Regions from separate parts of the Shouchella phoenicis genome, predicted to be linked through region 1. Evidence: riboswitches for the same ligand, from Rfam matches in the RefSeq annotation. Region 1 holds a riboswitch; each other region holds the start of a gene.

Region 1 (5,768 bases):
TGGTGCTTCAACAGATGAAAAGAAAAATGGAGGACGATTATTCCGCTACATTGTGGAAAATGGATATAAAGGTGAGCTTTACCCAGTTAACCCGAAAGCAGACTCAATTAAAGGGTATAAAGCGTATCCATCATTAACGGCGATTCATGAACAAGTTGATTTAGCTTGTATCATTGTTGCTGCCTCTTTTGTACCAGACGTGATGAAACAATGTATAGAAAAAAAGATAAAAGCAGCGATTATTTATTCTTCTGGTTTTGCGGAGGTAGGGGAAAAAGGTGAGCAGCTGCAGGAAGACGTTCTTGCTCTTGCTAGACAGGGAGGCATCCGTCTGCTCGGACCTAATTCCATTGGCATTGCAAGCCCAGATCTCCACGTCTATACAGCTTTCGGTGCTGCACTTGAATCAAATGTAAAGCGTGGAGGAAGTGTCGCCTTTATTTCCCAAAGTGGGGCGATGGGAAGTGCATTGTTAAGCAGAGCTTGGGAGCAAGGGGCAGGGTTTAGTCGATGGATTAGTGTTGCCAATGAAGCCGATTTGTCTATAGCCGATTTTATTGAAGAATTAGCAGAGGATGAACAAACCTCAGTCATTACGGCTTTTATGGAAGGGTTGAAAAATCGACCTGCGTTTGAAGAAGCTGCTAAGAAGGCGGCGGACGCCAACAAACCAGTATTAATCTACAAAACGGGGAAATCGGATGTAGGAAAGCGGGCAGTTCAATCTCATACTGGTTCAATTGCTGGAGATGACGATGTGTATGACTCATTTTTTAAGAAGCATGGTATCCTTCGTGTGCAGCAAATTGATGATTTGATCGATGTGTCCCGCGCACTTGCTATTCAGCCCCTAGCGAAAGGGAATCGAATTGGGATTATGACCGCATCTGGTGGAGCATGTAGCGTTATTGCAGATTTATGCGCGCAAAAGCATCTAGAAGTTCCGATCTTAACCCAATCAATGGAAGAAATTCGTTCGCTAATTCCTGTTTTTGGTTCCCCACAAAATCCAGTTGATGTGACTGCTGAGGTCATTGCGAAACCAGAAATGTTTAAACAAGTATTGAAAGCGCTAGCAAATGATCCTGACATTGACGCGGTGATTGTGATGTTAACCACGAATGCCGATCCAGGTGCAACCGTCATTGCACAAGCCATCCTAGATGTATTTGAATTAACGAATAAACCGATTGTCGTTGGTCGATTGGGTGCGGACATGATTGCCCCTCAGGCAATGTCGCTTTATCAAAAACATCAATTTCCCGTTTATCCCACACCAGAGCGAGTTGTAAACGTGATGCGTTATGTCGTAGAACGTGGCTTGGTTGAAGCGAAACGGAGGAATAGCAAATGAAACAAGTAACAATTGTTGGTGCAGGTGTCATGGGCAGAAGTATTGCTTATACTGCCGCTCAGCATGGATTTCCCGTTATGATCACCGATCAATCAGATCAAGCGTTAACCGATGCGGAGCAGTTTATCGCAATTGAAGCAGAGAAAGCGTTGCAGCGAGGGAAGGTATCAAAAGAAGATGCACAGCGATTAATTCGGCGTGTTACGTATACGATTTCGTTAGAAGAAGCATGCAGGAATGCCGACCTCGTGATTGAAGCCGTTCTTGAAGATATCGCATTAAAAATAAAGCTCTTCCAACAATTTGATCGATTTTGCAAACAAGAAGCGATTCTTGCAACAAATACATCAACCATGAGTCCAACAGAAATTGCCGCACAAACCGAGCGTCCAGAAAAATGCATTGCGATGCACTTCTTTAATCCTGCTCACAAAATGAAGCTTGTGGAAATTATACGAGGGCTGGATACGTCAGACGAGACGTTTGCGCAAGTGAAACAAGTGGCAGAAGGCCTGAACAAAGAGACAGTGGAGGTGAACGAGTTTCCAGGTTTTGTGACAAGTCGAATGAATGGACTAATCGGTAATGAAGCAATGAATCTTGTCATGGAAGGTGTTGCGTCTGTAGAAGATGTGGATAAAGCGATGAAATTCGGTTTAAATCACCCAATGGGACCATTAGAATTAGCCGATCTAGTCGGGCTTGATACACGCTTGCGAAATATGACTTATTTATATGAAACACTCGGGGAAACGTATCGTCCGTGTCCCCTCCTCGTCAAGTACGTTAAAGCAGGAAGGCTTGGCCGAAAGTCTGGAAGGGGGTTTTATACGTATGACGAAAGGTAATGACGTTTACATTGTGGAAGCTGTTCGAACCCCTATTGGGAAAATAGGCGGCTCGCTAGCCCAACATTACGATGATCAATTGCTTGCCCACACGCTTGAGTCGCTTGTCAAAAGAGTGGATGGAAAGTTAGATGCCATCGACGAAATCATTGTCGGTCAAGGAAAACAAAGTACTGATTCGCCGAATATAGCAAGGATAGGGCTGTTAAAAGCAGGTTGGTCTGAAGCGATTCCAGCTTACACAATTCACAGGCAATGTGGTTCAGGGCTTCAAGCAGTAAATAGTGGGGCCCAGCAAATTATGAGTCAGCTTGCAGATGTTGTTGTTGCTGGTGGGGTTGAAAGTATGAGTACGGCTCCATACTATCTGCGTGGTGCTCGTTTCGGGTTAGGGGCAGGCAATGGCGTATTGCTAGATCCGAACACGGAGAGTCAGCCACGGTCACAGCCAAAAGAGCAGTACGGTGAATTTACGATGGGCTTTACTGCAGAAACCTTAGCAGAAAAGTATGGGATTAGCCGCGAAGATCAGGATCTGTTTGCGTATTCTAGTCAAAAAAAAGCAGCCCGTGCGATTGAGGCAGAACGGTTTCAGTCTCAGATTACACCTGTTGAAATAAAGCAAAAGAAGCACACACTGCTCTTTTCTGAAGATGAGCATCCACGCCTAGCGCCGATTGAGAAATTGGCAACCTTACAGCCTGTCTTCAAAAAAGGTGGCACAGTGACGGCGGGCAATAGCTCAGGTCGGAACGATGGAGCTGCTGCGATTTTATTAACATCACAAAAGGGATTAACGCAATTATCAGCCAAACCAAGAGCAAAAATTATCGCACAAGCAGCGGCAGGGGTCTCTCCAAAAGAGATGGGACTGGGTCCTGTTCCAGCAACAGCTAAAGCCTTAAAGCAGGTGGGTTTAACGTTTAAAAACTTAGATGTAATTGAATTGAATGAAGCATTTTCTGCGCAAGCCCTTGCGGTTTTACATGAGTGGGGAATGAAAATGGATGATGAGCGTTTAAATCCAAACGGCGGAGCGATTGCATTAGGTCATCCAATTGGAGCTTCGGGGGCAATTTTATTAACAAAAGCTCTGCATGAATTAGTGAGAAGACAAGGAACGTATGCCCTCATCTCACTCTGTATCGCGGGAGGGCTTGGAATAAGCACCATTATTGAGAGAGTTTCCTAATCATTAGGGACTCTCTTTTGTTATGAGCTTACCAGATGAAGTTCATTCGTTTAAGAAGAAGCTGAAACGGTTATTAGAGAACAAAAGATGAATCGAGGAGTGACGACAGAATGGTTTTTGCAAATGACGTGTTACAGGACAAACATATCTTGGTAACAGGAGCTACTGGTGGTATTGGTGCAGCAACGGCTAAAACACTGACTAAACTAGGCGCTAACGTAACGGTTACTGGTCGAAACGAAGAGAAATTAAACGCACTACAAAAAGAATATCAAGACATCTTGATCGTTCCAGCAGATTTAAATGTAGAAGATGAGCGTAACCAACTCGTTGAAAAAGCCATCAAGAAACATGGTCCGATTTTTGGACTGGTGAACTCAGCTGGGATGAGCGGTGGAGCGATTGTGGAAGAGTTGGACGAAGAGACGATGACAAGCATCATGCATACAAACTTTACCTCTCTTATTCTTTTAACCCAGAAAGTCTATCAATCGATGAAACAAGAGCAAGAAGGAGCGGTTGTGAATGTATCGTCGCTGTCTGGTTTAAGAGGAACCTATGGAAATTCTGCTTATGCAGGTAGTAAATTTGCCTTAATTGGGTTTACGCAATCATTTGCGCTAGAAGCGATTGAAAATCAAGTACGCGTCAATGCTGTTTGTCCAGGTTTTGTTAATACAGAGATGGGCAAAGGTGCAATTGAGCGAAAAGCGAAGCAAAACGGCCGTTCTTATGAGGAACAATTAAATGAAGTTGAACAAAACTTGCCGTCTGGTCGAATTACAGAACCTGAAGAAGTAGCCAACACGATTATTTATCTCTTAACCGATGCAGCCAAAAATATCGTAGGGGAGTCTGTTAAAATTTCTGGCGGAAGCGTCATGCGCTAGGCTTGTTTTTTGCTAGGAGAACGATGGACGTCCTTCTTGCACAAAGTTTGTCGTTCATCTATGATAGTAGAAAGAGAATAAAAGACCACTAGGGGTGCCATTTTGGCTGAGAGAGGCAGTAGACCTTAACCCTTATCACCTGATCTAGTTTGAACTAGCGTAGGGAAGTGTATGCTAGCTCGTCCATCAATGACGTGAAGCCACTTTCCTAATCAAAGAAAGTGGTTTTTTAAATGAAGCTTAAAGGAGCGATTTTATGTCATTTACGCAACGAATTCGTCAACACGCGGATGCTGTATGGACGGCTAGCCATAACCATCCTTTCGTCCAAGGAATTGGTCACGGTACATTGCCGAAAGAAGCGTTTCAACATTGGTTGAAACAAGATTATAAGTATTTAATTGAGTATGCGAAAGTCATGGCGATGGGCACGGTGCTCGCCCCTGATCTAAAGACCATGTCCGGTTTTGCTGCCGCATTAGATGAAACGCTGAATACGGAAATGGAACTACACCGTTCATATGCTGAGCGACTGGGCGTTAGTCGCGAGGAGCTAGAAGCTACCGTTCCTGGACCTGTTACGTTAGCATATAGCAGTGCGATGCTAGCGGAAGCGCAAAAAGGATCGTTAGCAGAACTGATTGCTTCCATTTTACCTTGTGCGTGGAATTATTACGAAATTGGCCTTGAGTTGGCAAAAATTCCAGGCGCCTTAGATCATGAATATTACGGAGAATGGGTACGCATGTATTCTTCAGATGAATTTGGTCAAATTGCAGACTGGCTTATTGAGACACTAGATGCCCTTGCTGATTCTAAGTCAGAAGAAGAGCTTAATCGCTTAGAAGCAATCTTTATGAATACGAGCCGTTATGAATATATGTTTTGGGATATGGCGTATAAACAAGAGAGTTGGCCCGTTGAATAAGGAGATAAAAAACCGTCCCTACATTATGGGACGGCTTTTTCGTGTAGAGAGATACGTGGCGATGTTCGTTTCGCTTTGGCTTCTTTTGGCTGTTTTTTTCCTAGGAACCACGGGTGTTTATTGAAGAAATAAATAAACGGAATTGTCAAAGCAAGCGTTAAGCCTGTAAATAATAACGTCCAAGGAAGAGTATTCGCGGTGTCGAGATTGACACCGAGTCCATAATGCATAGCGGCTCGAACTGTATTCAGAATAGGCATATGCACAAGCAAGATGACAATTGAATTTGATCCTAAGAATAATAGGCCTTTTGAGTGCTGTACCTTTTGGATAAACAATAGAAATGCAATCATTCCTAGTAGTGCAGCTGGGTAAAACACGTATGGTTCACCAAGTATATTCCCGCGCATATCAATTCGCTCATTAACAGATTGAATGAGGTACATAAGCGTGAACAGGGCAGTGGATAGTGGGATTACCACTTTCCAAGAAAAAGTTTTCCACAAATGTTTTGTTAAAAAACCAAGTCCGTAGAAGACAACTGCTGACAACGCAA
Region 2 (5,768 bases), 1.4 Mb from region 1:
CCTCAATCGGTAATTGCTTATCTAACACTCGCTTTTTTTCAAGCGCTTCTTCATAAGTCTGGCCTACATACGTGACGAGCCCGGGAAACACCTTAATTTGCTTCGCTTCACGTTCATGTTGGATTAATTGGTTCGTTAATTTTTCCCGATACTCTTTCGCTTGCTTGAAATTCCACGAAACTGAATAGACAGCATCCGCATATTTTGCAGCTAATGCAATCCCTTGCGGTGATGCACCTGCCTGCATTGAAACGGGCTTTACTTGTGGGCTACTTGGTGTAGTAGAAGGACCCTTCACCTTAAAGAAATCATCGTTGTGATTAATGGCTTGTATATTCGTTGGGTCAATCAATGTGTGTTCTTCACGACTTGGCTGAAACGTATCTGCGTCCCATGAAAGAAATAATTTGTCCATCAACGCAGCAAATTCATCCGCTTTCTTGTAACGGTCTCCTCGAGCTGGTAACGCCTCCATACTGTGATTAAACGCTTCACCATCTGTCATTGAAGTAACAAGGTTCCAACCTACACGACCGTTAGAAATATGATCTAAACTTAGCAGTTGTCTTGATACTGTGAATGGATTTGCAAATGTGCTTGAAACCGTGGATACGAGCCCAACATAGTTCGTGACTTGAGAAATAGCCGTTAATTTCACAATCGGGTCAAACCAAAAAGCTGGCATATCTGTTGGCTCGGCTCCTCGAAACGCTTGATTGTCAGCAAAAAAGATCGCATCAAAACATCCTTTTTCCGCCAATCGTGCTAGAGTCTGATAGTAAGAGATATTCCCAATGTCCTCTATGTAAGAATCGGGCATAAGCCACGCTGCTTGATGATGTCCACAGCCATAAAGTAAGACACCGAGATGCATCTGGTTTTCGAACGTATGCATTCCCTTCCCCTCCATTGTTTTAGTTCATCGTGAGACCACCATCTACCGTAATCGTTTGTCCGGTTATTCCACTTGCGTTTTCTGAAGCTAGATAAGCGACCATATTCGCAACATCTTGAGTCGTTGTTACCTTCTTTAATGGTGTGGATTGCGCGATTAAATCAAACACCTCTTGCGATGTCACGGCGCTTGCATCAGTCGTTTTTAAAAGCCCTCCTGAAACGACATTTGCGTTAATTCCGTGTACACCTAATTCTGAGGCGAGATTGCGCGTAAAGCCGATCAACCCTGCCTTTGCCGTTGTATATTCATGGTAGGGGACGACAGGGTTTTGAAAAAGGTTCGTTCCAATACTAATAATTGAACCCTGTTTGCGTTCTAAAAATTGAGGAAGCACACTTTGAACAACATGAAACGCTGCCTTTAATGTGCCATCGACTTGTTTCTGATAATCGTCCCAAGAAAGGTTAATAAAAGACTTTTGTTGAGAAGGATCAAATTTAAAATCGACTAGCGCATTGTTTACCACTACATCAATCTGACCGAAATAATTGGTTGCTTGCGCCATCATGGTGTCTACTTCTTCTCGGTTTGTCACATTTGCTTGAATGGCGATACTTTGGTCTTGTCCAATCTCAGACACTAGTTTCTCTGCCGCTTCTTTGCTTTTATAGTAATTGACCACAACTTGATACCCTTGATTGGCTAACGTTTTTACAATTGTTGCACCTAAACCTCTGCTGCCACCTGTTACTAATACGGTTCTTGTCATTTTTTTCGCTCCTATCCTTTTCGTTTTATACACATCTCAACCGCTCAACACTACCAATCTTTACATTTGCCTCACCTTTTTTTCTCACTAATAGAATCAAGACTAAACAAAAAAGTGCCGAGTCTGTTTTAGCCCCGGCACAATGAATGAAAGAAGACGATTCATCATAACTTTCCCACGCTGGTATTGCCCAGATCAGGTCCAAAGAGTCAAAAAGTCTCATCGCGCTTTCCTCTCAGCCCAGCTCATTGGGCTCCCCTAGTTAGTCATATATTGTTTTCAAATTCATTATATTTTTAATAATCCCTTACGTCAATTTTCGACTGCTCTTGTTTTCCTATTTTCTTTTTTCAACTCGACCGTTATAATGAGTAAAAAAACAGAATAACGAGGTGTTTCTGACAACATGATACGAAAAGCAACGAAAGAAGACTTACAAGAGATTCTTACCATTTACAACCATGCGATTCTACATACAACCTCCGTTTATTCGTACGAGCCTCATACACTCGAGATGCGTGAAACGTGGTATAACCAAAAGATCGAAGACAAGTTTCCTATTCTCGTTTTTGAAGAAGACAATCACGTCATTGGGTTCGCGACATATGGTTCGTTCCGAGCGTGGCCTGCTTATCAATACAGTATTGAACATTCCATTTATGTAGATCCCAATCAACGAAAAAAAGGAATTGCTACTCAACTGCTAACCGAAATGATTGCGTTAGCCAAACAAGATGGCTATAAAACGATGATCGCAGGGATTGATGCCACGAACGAACAGAGCATCGGATTGCATAAAAAATTTGGCTTTACACACAATGGAACGATTGAAAAAGTTGGCTATAAGTTTGATCGCTGGCTTGACTTAGCGTTTTACCAACTCATTTTCGAGTAAAAGAAAAGCTAAGACCTCAGCCGGTCTTAGCTTTATTCTTTATACAAGTTTTGTTGTCCAATTTTCACAGTTCCACGTTTCTGTGACAATATCTTGATAAAATTCTGGTTCGTGAGAAATGAGCAGAATACTGCCTTTATATGCTCGCAATGCACGCTTTAATTCTTCCTTCGCATCCACATCAAGGTGATTCGTAGGCTCATCAAGAACCAAGATATTTGACTCGCGATTGATTAGCTTACATAAGCGAACCTTTGATTTTTCTCCCCCGCTCAACACAACCATCTTGCTTTCGATGTGTTTCGTTGTTAATCCACACTTTGCTAGCGCTGAGCGAACTTCTCCTTGGCCAAGAGAAGGGAACTCTTGCCAAATCTCTTCAATACACGTATTATTGGAAACTTTCGCTTCTTGTTCAAAATACCCAATTTCTTGATAATCCCCACGTTCAACAGAGCCAGAAATCGGTGTTTGAATGCCTAATAAACTTTTTAAAAGCGTTGTTTTTCCAATTCCATTTGCGCCAACTAAAGCAATTTTTTGCCCTCGCTCCATTCGTAAGTCTAATGGCCTGGATAAAGGTTCATCATAGCCAATTACAAGCTCCTTTGTTTCAAAAATAAGCTTGCTTGTTGACCGTGCTTCTTTAAAGTTAAACTCTGGCTTTGGCTTGTCTTTTGCCAGTTCAATAACATCCATTTTATCTAGTTTTTTCTGTCTCGACATCGCCATGTTTCGCGTTGAGACACGCGCTTTGTTACGAGCAACAAAGTCTTTTAACTGTGCCATTTCTTGTTGCTGACGCTTGTAAGCCGCCTCTAATTGCTGCTTTTTCATTTCATGTACGTCTAGAAAATGATCATAGTCCCCAACATAGCGATTAAGCTCTTGATTTTCCATGTGGTAAATAATATTAATAACGCTATTAAGAAACGGAATGTCATGCGAAATTAAAATAAAGGCATTTTCATATTCTTGTAAATAACGTTTGAGCCATTCAATATGCTGTTCATCTAAATAGTTTGTCGGCTCATCTAATAGCAAAATGTCTGGTTTCTCTAATAAGAGCTTTGCGAGCAACACTTTCGTTCGTTGTCCACCACTTAAGTCTTCCACATCCTTTTCTAAACCAACATCGTCTAGACCTAGTCCGCGGGCCACTTCTTCTACTTTTGCATCAATCGTATAAAAATCATTATTGGTCAAGGTATCTTGAATGACGCCCACGTCTTCAAGAAGACGTTCCAATTCTTCAGGCGTGACGTCACCCATTTTGTCGTACATTTGATTCATTTCCGCTTCCATGTCGTAAAGATACTGAAAAGCTCCTTTTAACACATCACGCATCGTCATACCTCGCTCAAGAACTGTGTGCTGATCAAGGTAACCGACACGAACCTTCTTTGACCATTCTACTTTTCCTTCATCAGGCATAAGTTTCCCAGTAATAATATTCATGAACGTTGATTTACCTTCACCATTTGCACCGATTAATCCAATGTGTTCTCCTTTCAACAAACGGAACGACACATCTTGAAAAATCGCACGGTCACCGAAGCCGTGACTTAAGTCTTTTACCGTTAATATACTCATCTATTATCAACCCTTTTATTGTAACAAGTTCGTTTTATGATCCAATTAAAGATTGTACCACATTTACGAGGACAGTGTAAGTTTTGAGTCAACTACTCGACTCTTCTTTTGCCACTTTATACAGAATAAAAGGAATTATGGTATATTTTTCTAAAAGGAGGAATTTCATATGGAAAATAACCCAGCTGGCTTTTGGGTACGATTAGGTGCCTTGATCTTGGATGGACTCTTTATTAACCTAATTGCGTGGTTACTTGGTTTTATGTTCATCACGTCTTGGCAAAACGGCATAACTGAAATCATTCAATTTCTTTATTTACTCGTAGTGCCAATCGTCTGGTACGGTTATACAATTGGAAAACGTGCGTTTACTATTCGAATCATTCATATGGATGGCAGCAACGTGCGCCTTTGGACAATGATTAAGCGGAATGTAGTCGGTGGTCTCATTTATGTTCTTCCAATTTTTCTACCAGTCATTTATCTTGCTCTTACTTTAGATACGAGAATTTGGGCCGTTTTCTCTTTTCAGACGGAGGACTTTACAGAAGCAACCCTATCAAATGCTGACGTAACGCTCTTAACGGCAGGCTTACTCTTATCTTTCGCATTATTGCTTGTTAGTGCGTTTATGGTTGGTGTCTCAAAATCTAGGCGTTCACTTCACGATTTAATTGCCGGTACCTACGTCACAAGAGATACACCCAACGAAACAGAAATGGTTTATCGAGAGAAGATCTAGTCAAGTTGACAGTTCCTCCAACCCATGCTAACTTATTCAATGATAAAGGCGACATAACTATGGGCGTTATGTTAGCGAATTGGCAAATGTTTGCTTGAATGCAGGGCCTCCCGATCGATGGGGAGGTCCTGTTTTTTTTGAGGAGGAATGGTTTTTTGGACAAAAGAATTTACTTATTAACAACGTTAACATTTATTGTTGGTCTAGTTGAGTTAATTGTTGGTGGTATTTTGCCATTAATAGCAGGCGATCTCAACATTTCTCTCGGTCAAGCAGGCTTATTAATTTCTGCTTTCTCTCTTAGTTTTGCGATTGCAGGGCCGCTTTTATTGTCATTGACAGCAAAAGTGGAACGGAAAAAGTTAATTATGATTGTTCTCTTACTATTTATTTTTTCAAACGGTATTGCGGTTTTTAGTACTAGCTTAACGGTTTTATTGGTATCCAGGGTTTTATCTGCCTCAGGGGCTGCACTTCTCGTTTCTTTATGTTTAACGATCGCTTCACAGATAAGCTCGGAGGCAAACCGCTCTAGAGCAATTGGAACAGTTTTAATGGGCGTCAGTGCCTCGCTCGTGCTTGGCGTGCCGTTAGGTCTTTTTCTCGGCAATGAATGGGGCTGGCGTGCGCCTTTTATCTTTATTGTCATCGTAACCTTTATTTTAATGATTTTAATCCATTTTACATTAACCAAAATTGAGCCCAGACCATACGTACCCTTAAGAACCCAGCTACGTGCGTTAGGTCAGCCAAAAATATTTTTAGTACATTCCGTCTCCATTCTATTTTTTATTGGACACTTAACCCTTTATGGTTATTTAACACCTTTTCTTCAATCTACTTTACAGATCGAAGGGAATACAATAAGCAT
Region 3 (5,768 bases), 1.7 Mb from region 1:
GAATTCTGTTAAAAAAGAAATTCCACCGTTCATTTGTGCCGCACCAAATCCTAACGTTGTTGCAATTCCTGATAAAGTTGCAACAATGGCAATAACATCAATCATTTGTCCCCAGAATCCTTTAGGGTTAATGAGTGGAGAAAGAGTGGCACTTATTAAGCCTGGCATATCCTTGCGAAAGTTAAAATAAGCGAGGCAGATCGCTACAATGGCATAAATTGCCCAACCATGAAAACCCCAATGCAAGAAGACATATTTTAACGATTCTAACGCCGCTTGACCTGTATTCTCATCTGCTGTAGGTGCTTCAATTGCGTAATGGGCAATTGGCTCAGCTGCACCGAAAAACAAAAGTCCAACTCCGAGACCGGCACTAAACAAAAAGGCGAACCACGTTAAATAGCCGTACTCAGGTCGATCATCTTCTTTTCCTAAGCGCAGTTTTCCAAAAGGACTTACAACAAAAAACAAACAGACTAATAAAAAGATCGTAACGACAATCAAATAATACCAGCCAAAAACATCGGCGATAAAATTTCGGACGGTTGCGGTTACAGATTCTAGCTGAGAAGGAAAAATAATACCAATTGCAACAAAGATGATTAAAATTCCCAGTGTCCAATAAAAAACATTTGTCAGTTTACCGACAGGTTTATTCTCCAATGAAATGTCTCCTTACCTAAATATGTATTAAATGGGCATAAGCAGATTATAAAGATCAATTGCTTGTATGTCTATTTTTTAAAGAGAATCTAGACAAAAAAATGAAAAGACGTATTATTTTGTGAATGTTGTATGGATTTTTTGTGGTAAGAACGTAAAAAAATGTTGGGTTCTGCTTATAGTAAATCCATACACGAAGAAAATTGGGTCTTTTATCTCAGTACATGCATGTCGACCACACAATCAAAGTATGTGCACGCAGCATACGATTTATAAGCTGTTCATATACAGCAATAAAATAGGAGGAGCTATAAATATATGGATTATTTTAATTGTGATAACATTCAACGTTTTTCGAGAACTCCTCGTAATGGAGGAGGTTTTCTCCCTGGATCAGGCCCAACAGGACCGACCGGCCCGGTAGGCCCAACAGGACCTCCTGGTGGAGGAACTGGGATAACGGCAATAACAGGTCCAACGGGTCCAACAGGACCGACTGGTCCAACGGGAGCGCCTGGTATCACTGGGGTAACAGGTATCGGATTAGATAATATTATTCCATTTAATGAACTTGTGCGACCTAGTTTAGTAGCAGGTCAGTTCACCTCATTTAACGGAAGCGTCTATCAAGTGCTAGTGAACGCACCTGCAGGTGTTCCAGGAACATCACCTGAATATGAACTCATTATTGGTGATGGGGGAGCAACTGGGATTACAGGCATTACAGGTCCCATAGGTCCAACAGGCCCAACGGGATTAGATGGAGTCACAGGCCCAACAGGTCCAGTAGGTCCAACGGGATTAGATGGAGTCACAGGTCCAACAGGTCCAACAGGTCCAATCGGTCCAACGGGATTAGATGGAGTCACAGGTCCAACAGGTCCAATCGGTCCAACGGGATTAGATGGAGTCACAGGTCCCGTAGGTCCAACAGGCCCAACCGGATTAGATGGAATAACAGGTCCCATAGGTCCAACAGGCCCGACCGGATTAGATGGAATAACAGGTCCCATAGGTCCAACAGGCCCGACCGGATTAGATGGGATTACAGGCCCAACCGGTCCAATCGGTCCGACTGGTGTAACGGGACTAGGCCTGGATGGTGTGACCGTTTTTGATCCAGCAACTGCTCCAGCATTGACGGCGGGACAGTTAGTGTCATTTGAAGGTTCTGTTTACCGCGTCTTAGTGGATGCTCCAACAGGAACACCAGGTGCATCAGCTGACTTTGAATTAGTCCTTCCTGGCCTTGGAGTCACGGGTCCAACAGGCCCAGCAGGTCCAACAGGTCCGGCAAGCCCTACAGGTGAAGCGCTAACGTCTACGTATGCATTCGGTACGAATGGCGGATCAACAATTGCAGTTATTCTTGGAGGTACGACGGTTCCGGTTCCTGATAATCAGCTAGCCGCAGGAATTACGGCAACAGGAGATGGATTTACAATTGACACAGCAGGAACGTATAGTATTTCTTATAATGTAAATCTTACAGCTGGACTGTTGTTAGGATTACGACTTACTGTTAACGGAACACCACTTGCTTCTTCGGAAGTATCTCCGGGTGTGGCTGTTACGAATATACCAGGGAATGTTGTAGCAGATTTAGCAGCTGGTGATTTAATTGAGCTTGAGTTATTTGGATTGTTAGGTGCCGCTGTTTTAGTGGATGGCCAAGGTGCAGCATTAAGAATTGTACGAATCGCATAATGGTAGAAAAAAGGCTTACCGAATAAGTGGTAGGCTTTTTTCTACTTATTAAAGGTGGTTTTAAAGGGGAGTTGTATTGGAGTGGAGGCGGTGTGCCCAATGGTTTGTCGGGCCATATCCGTGTCCTATATTTAACGAATAGGCAATGGCAGAAGATGTATAGTGCTTTGCTTTCTGAACAGCTTTAAAAACAGAAGTCTCTTTTGCTAATTCTGCGCTAATGGCGGCAGAAAACGTACATCCTGTTCCATGTGTGTGCTTTGTATCCGTTCGTGGTGCGTCAAGAGTATGATAGCCATCGCTCGCGCTATAGAATACATCTATGGCATCTCCTTGGAGGCTCCCCCCTTTGACAACCGTGCAAGTAGCGCCAAGTTCATGAACAATTCGTTTGGCTGCTTTCTTCATATCGTCAATGGATGCTATCTTGAATTCAACTAAATCTTCTGCTTCCGCAATATTTGGTGTAACGATGGTGGCTAGAGGAACTAGCGTATCTCGCAAAAACGAACGTACATCTTTTTCAAGTAGGGAATCGCCATTCTTAGCCATCATAACTGGATCGCAAATGTATGGAACGTTCGTAAGCTTAGCCAGTTTATTACTTAAAAGCGTCATCATGTCTTTTTGCGCAATCATGCCTGTCTTAATGGCGTGAGGACAAATATCCTCCAGCACTGCATCTAACTGCATTTCAATCATCTCAATTGGAAGGTGATGAATGCCTCTAACACCAGTTGTGTTTTGTGCCACAATCGATGTCAAGACAGACATGCCGTAAACCTCTAGTTCTTGAAACGTCTTAATGTCAGCTTGAATTCCCGCTCCACCTGTTGGGTCTGTACCGGCTATTGTCAGTGCACGACGTACTGATTCCATTATATATTCCATCCTTTCAAAACAAAAAAACGACCGCATAGAAAGAGGCGGCCGTTTTTTTGAGCAATAGTCATTGCTTTCCCACTTCCCTACGCTAGTTTTACCTAGATCAGGTTGAAGAGTTAAAGGTTTCCCTTTTCTCAGCATTCATGCACCCCTAGTGGAATTTATTTTATACAGTTTGTGCGAATCTTATGAGTTGACTGCGTCTTTTAATTGCTTACCAGGCTTGAACGCAGGGTTTTTAGTTGCTGGAATTTCGATTTCTTCTCCTGTTTGCGGGTTGCGTCCTTTTCTTGCTGAACGTTCTCTAACTTCGAAGCTACCAAATCCAACAAGTTGAACTTTCCCTCCGTTTACTAGAGAATCCGTAATACCTTCAAATACAGCGTCAACTGCTTTTGACGCGTCCTTTTTAGAAATTTCTGCTTGCTCGGAAACTGCATTAATCAGATCTGTTTTGTTCATCTGTAAAAACTCCTTTTCTTTACATAGAATAACGTATTATTCTTTTACACGAGAATAATATGTATACTTGAAATCCGCTTTTAAAGCGGGCAGACGTTACTGCCTGCCCTTAATTTACTCATGAATCCTGCTACTGTCAAGCTAAAAGCAGTAATTTTAGCCAGTTAAGCAATAAAAATAGACTTATGAATCAATTTTTGGCGATTCATGTTGAATGAAGCGTTACACTTTCTTTACCCTAATGTTGCTAATCATTAAACCAGATAAACAAATCATAAAAATAACAAAAAATGTTTCGGGTAATTGGTCATTAAAGAGTGTTGAAAAAGCTAGGATACATCCTGCGCCAGTAATCGGTAATCCAATAAATTCATTGGGAGAATCTGTAATGTTAAAGCGTGCAAGTCTTAAAGCACCACATAAAATAAATAGAACAACGGCAAGTCCACCTACAAAGCTCAATGGCATTAATGTGGCTTGCTGAACGAGTAGAGCAGGGGCTACACCAAATGACACGAGATCACTTAAGGAATCAAGTTGTTTTCCGAGTTCTGATTCAATTTTTAATCGTCTAGCTACCATTCCATCAAAGCGATCAAATAAAGCCGCGAGAGCGATAAATAAAAATCCGTACCAAATACTTCCTTGTAAAATAAACATAATTGCGGTTATCCCAAGGCCTAAATTAATTAGCGTTAATCCATTCGCAATTTGACCTTTAATTTTTTTGCGAGTCGAGACTAATTGATTTAATAAGAACACGTACATTTCACCTCTTTTCGAGTTTATTTACGTGCTATAATACCAAAGTATACCATAAAAAAGCGGGCAATGATGCAAAAAAGCGTTAAAGGTGATGAGATGAAAAGGAAATTTTTTCAAATGAGTATAGAACTAACAAATCGTCAGTGGAGTTCCAATCTGTTAAAACAATTTACGAAATCAAAGCTCAGTAAACCGTTTATACCAATGTTTATTAAAACATATAAGATTAAGCATGAAGAAGCAATTTTGCCATATAAAGAACATGGGAGTTTACATTCGTTTTTTACGAGGCAAATCAACATGGAAAATCGGCCGATTAATCAAGAAGAGAAGAGTGTTGTTTCACCAGTTGACGGAAGATGTGAAGAGGCGGGAGAAATTAAACAAGATGCAACGTTTGTTGTCAAGGGGCAAAGCTACCGCCTGGAAGATATGCTGCAGTCTGAAGCAAAAGCCAAGCAATTTGAGGGCGGTACGTATGTCATTCTCTATCTAAGCCCAAGTGATTATCATCGAGTTCATAGTCCAATGAATTGTCACTTGTCCGAATCAACCACGCTAGGAAGCCGCTCCTATCCTGTGAATGAGCCTGGGTTAAAGTATGGAAGAAAACCTCTGTCGCACAATTATCGTATCGTCAATGACTTGTATCAAGGTGCAATTCAATATGCGATGATTGAAGTCGGGGCAATGAATATAAATTCAATTGTTCGAACGAAAGCAGGGAGTGTATGGGAGAAAGGCGAAGAAGTCGGGTATTTTTCTTTTGGTTCTACGGTTATTTTATTGTTTGAGAAAAATGCATTTTCACTAGCGCTACATGATAAAAATGTAAAAGTAGGCGAAAAGATTGGGACGTTGCAACCAAATAATAGCCATTCTCTCGAGAAAACGAACGTCCGTAAAGCTTTATGAGTGAGTTCCTTCATTCATGAGGCTTTTTTTATCGAACTAAGCGGATGTTTATTTAAAAAAGCGGACATAAATCATGATTTATGTCCGCTACTGTGCGTGGTCCTATTCATTTTTTGCAGGTGAGGCTTTTTCATTATCATAATAAGGCTTCATTTCATCTCTCACCGACTTTTTCGACATAGGGATCCCTATCCGGTAAGCTGATCTAGAAATCAGTAGCGCCGCAACAGGAGTTGTCAAAAAGACGAATAAAATCGTGAGGAGTAATTTGCCGATAAAGAGATCATGCTCATACAGAAAATAGACAAAGGTTGACGTCATGATTAAAATAACGCTTGCTGTTGCATTTTTTCCAGTTGCATGAAGGCGAG

Evidence for each region. Region 1 has a riboswitch for thiamine pyrophosphate ahead of tenA (thiaminase II). Riboswitches for the same ligand answer to the same signal wherever they lie in the genome.
Region 2: another riboswitch for thiamine pyrophosphate. It lies ahead of ABC361_RS09325 (3-oxoacyl-ACP reductase); the one in region 1 lies ahead of tenA (thiaminase II).
Region 3: another riboswitch for thiamine pyrophosphate. It lies ahead of thiD (bifunctional hydroxymethylpyrimidine kinase/phosphomethylpyrimidine kinase); the one in region 1 lies ahead of tenA (thiaminase II).

The regions. Positions count from the first base shown of each region.
Region 1 covers NZ_JBDFMQ010000001.1:3,111,915-3,117,682, reverse strand. Annotated here, with positions in the region: gene ABC361_RS16690 (acetate--CoA ligase family protein) at 1-1,354, shown strand, start outside; gene ABC361_RS16685 (3-hydroxyacyl-CoA dehydrogenase family protein) at 1,351-2,202, shown strand; gene ABC361_RS16680 (thiolase family protein) at 2,189-3,394, shown strand; gene ABC361_RS16675 (SDR family NAD(P)-dependent oxidoreductase) at 3,505-4,284, shown strand; TPP riboswitch at 4,365-4,467, shown strand; gene tenA (thiaminase II) at 4,541-5,212, shown strand; gene ABC361_RS16665 (acyltransferase family protein) at 5,236-5,768, opposite strand, start outside.
Region 2 covers NZ_JBDFMQ010000001.1:1,714,439-1,720,206, reverse strand. Annotated here, with positions in the region: gene ABC361_RS09330 (LLM class flavin-dependent oxidoreductase) at 1-895, opposite strand, end outside; gene ABC361_RS09325 (3-oxoacyl-ACP reductase) at 915-1,667, opposite strand; TPP riboswitch at 1,823-1,937, opposite strand; gene ABC361_RS09320 (GNAT family N-acetyltransferase) at 2,074-2,562, shown strand; gene ABC361_RS09315 (ABC-F family ATP-binding cassette domain-containing protein) at 2,602-4,155, opposite strand; gene ABC361_RS09310 (RDD family protein) at 4,325-4,897, shown strand; gene ABC361_RS09305 (MFS transporter) at 5,053-5,768, shown strand, end outside.
Region 3 covers NZ_JBDFMQ010000001.1:1,405,194-1,410,961, forward strand. Annotated here, with positions in the region: gene ABC361_RS07645 (BCCT family transporter) at 1-663, opposite strand, end outside; gene ABC361_RS07650 (BclA C-terminal domain-containing protein) at 982-2,370, shown strand; gene thiD (bifunctional hydroxymethylpyrimidine kinase/phosphomethylpyrimidine kinase) at 2,431-3,249, opposite strand; TPP riboswitch at 3,319-3,418, opposite strand; gene ABC361_RS07660 (HU family DNA-binding protein) at 3,442-3,717, opposite strand; gene pssA (CDP-diacylglycerol--serine O-phosphatidyltransferase) at 3,940-4,485, opposite strand; gene ABC361_RS07670 (phosphatidylserine decarboxylase) at 4,579-5,397, shown strand; gene mnhG (monovalent cation/H(+) antiporter subunit G) at 5,500-5,768, opposite strand, start outside.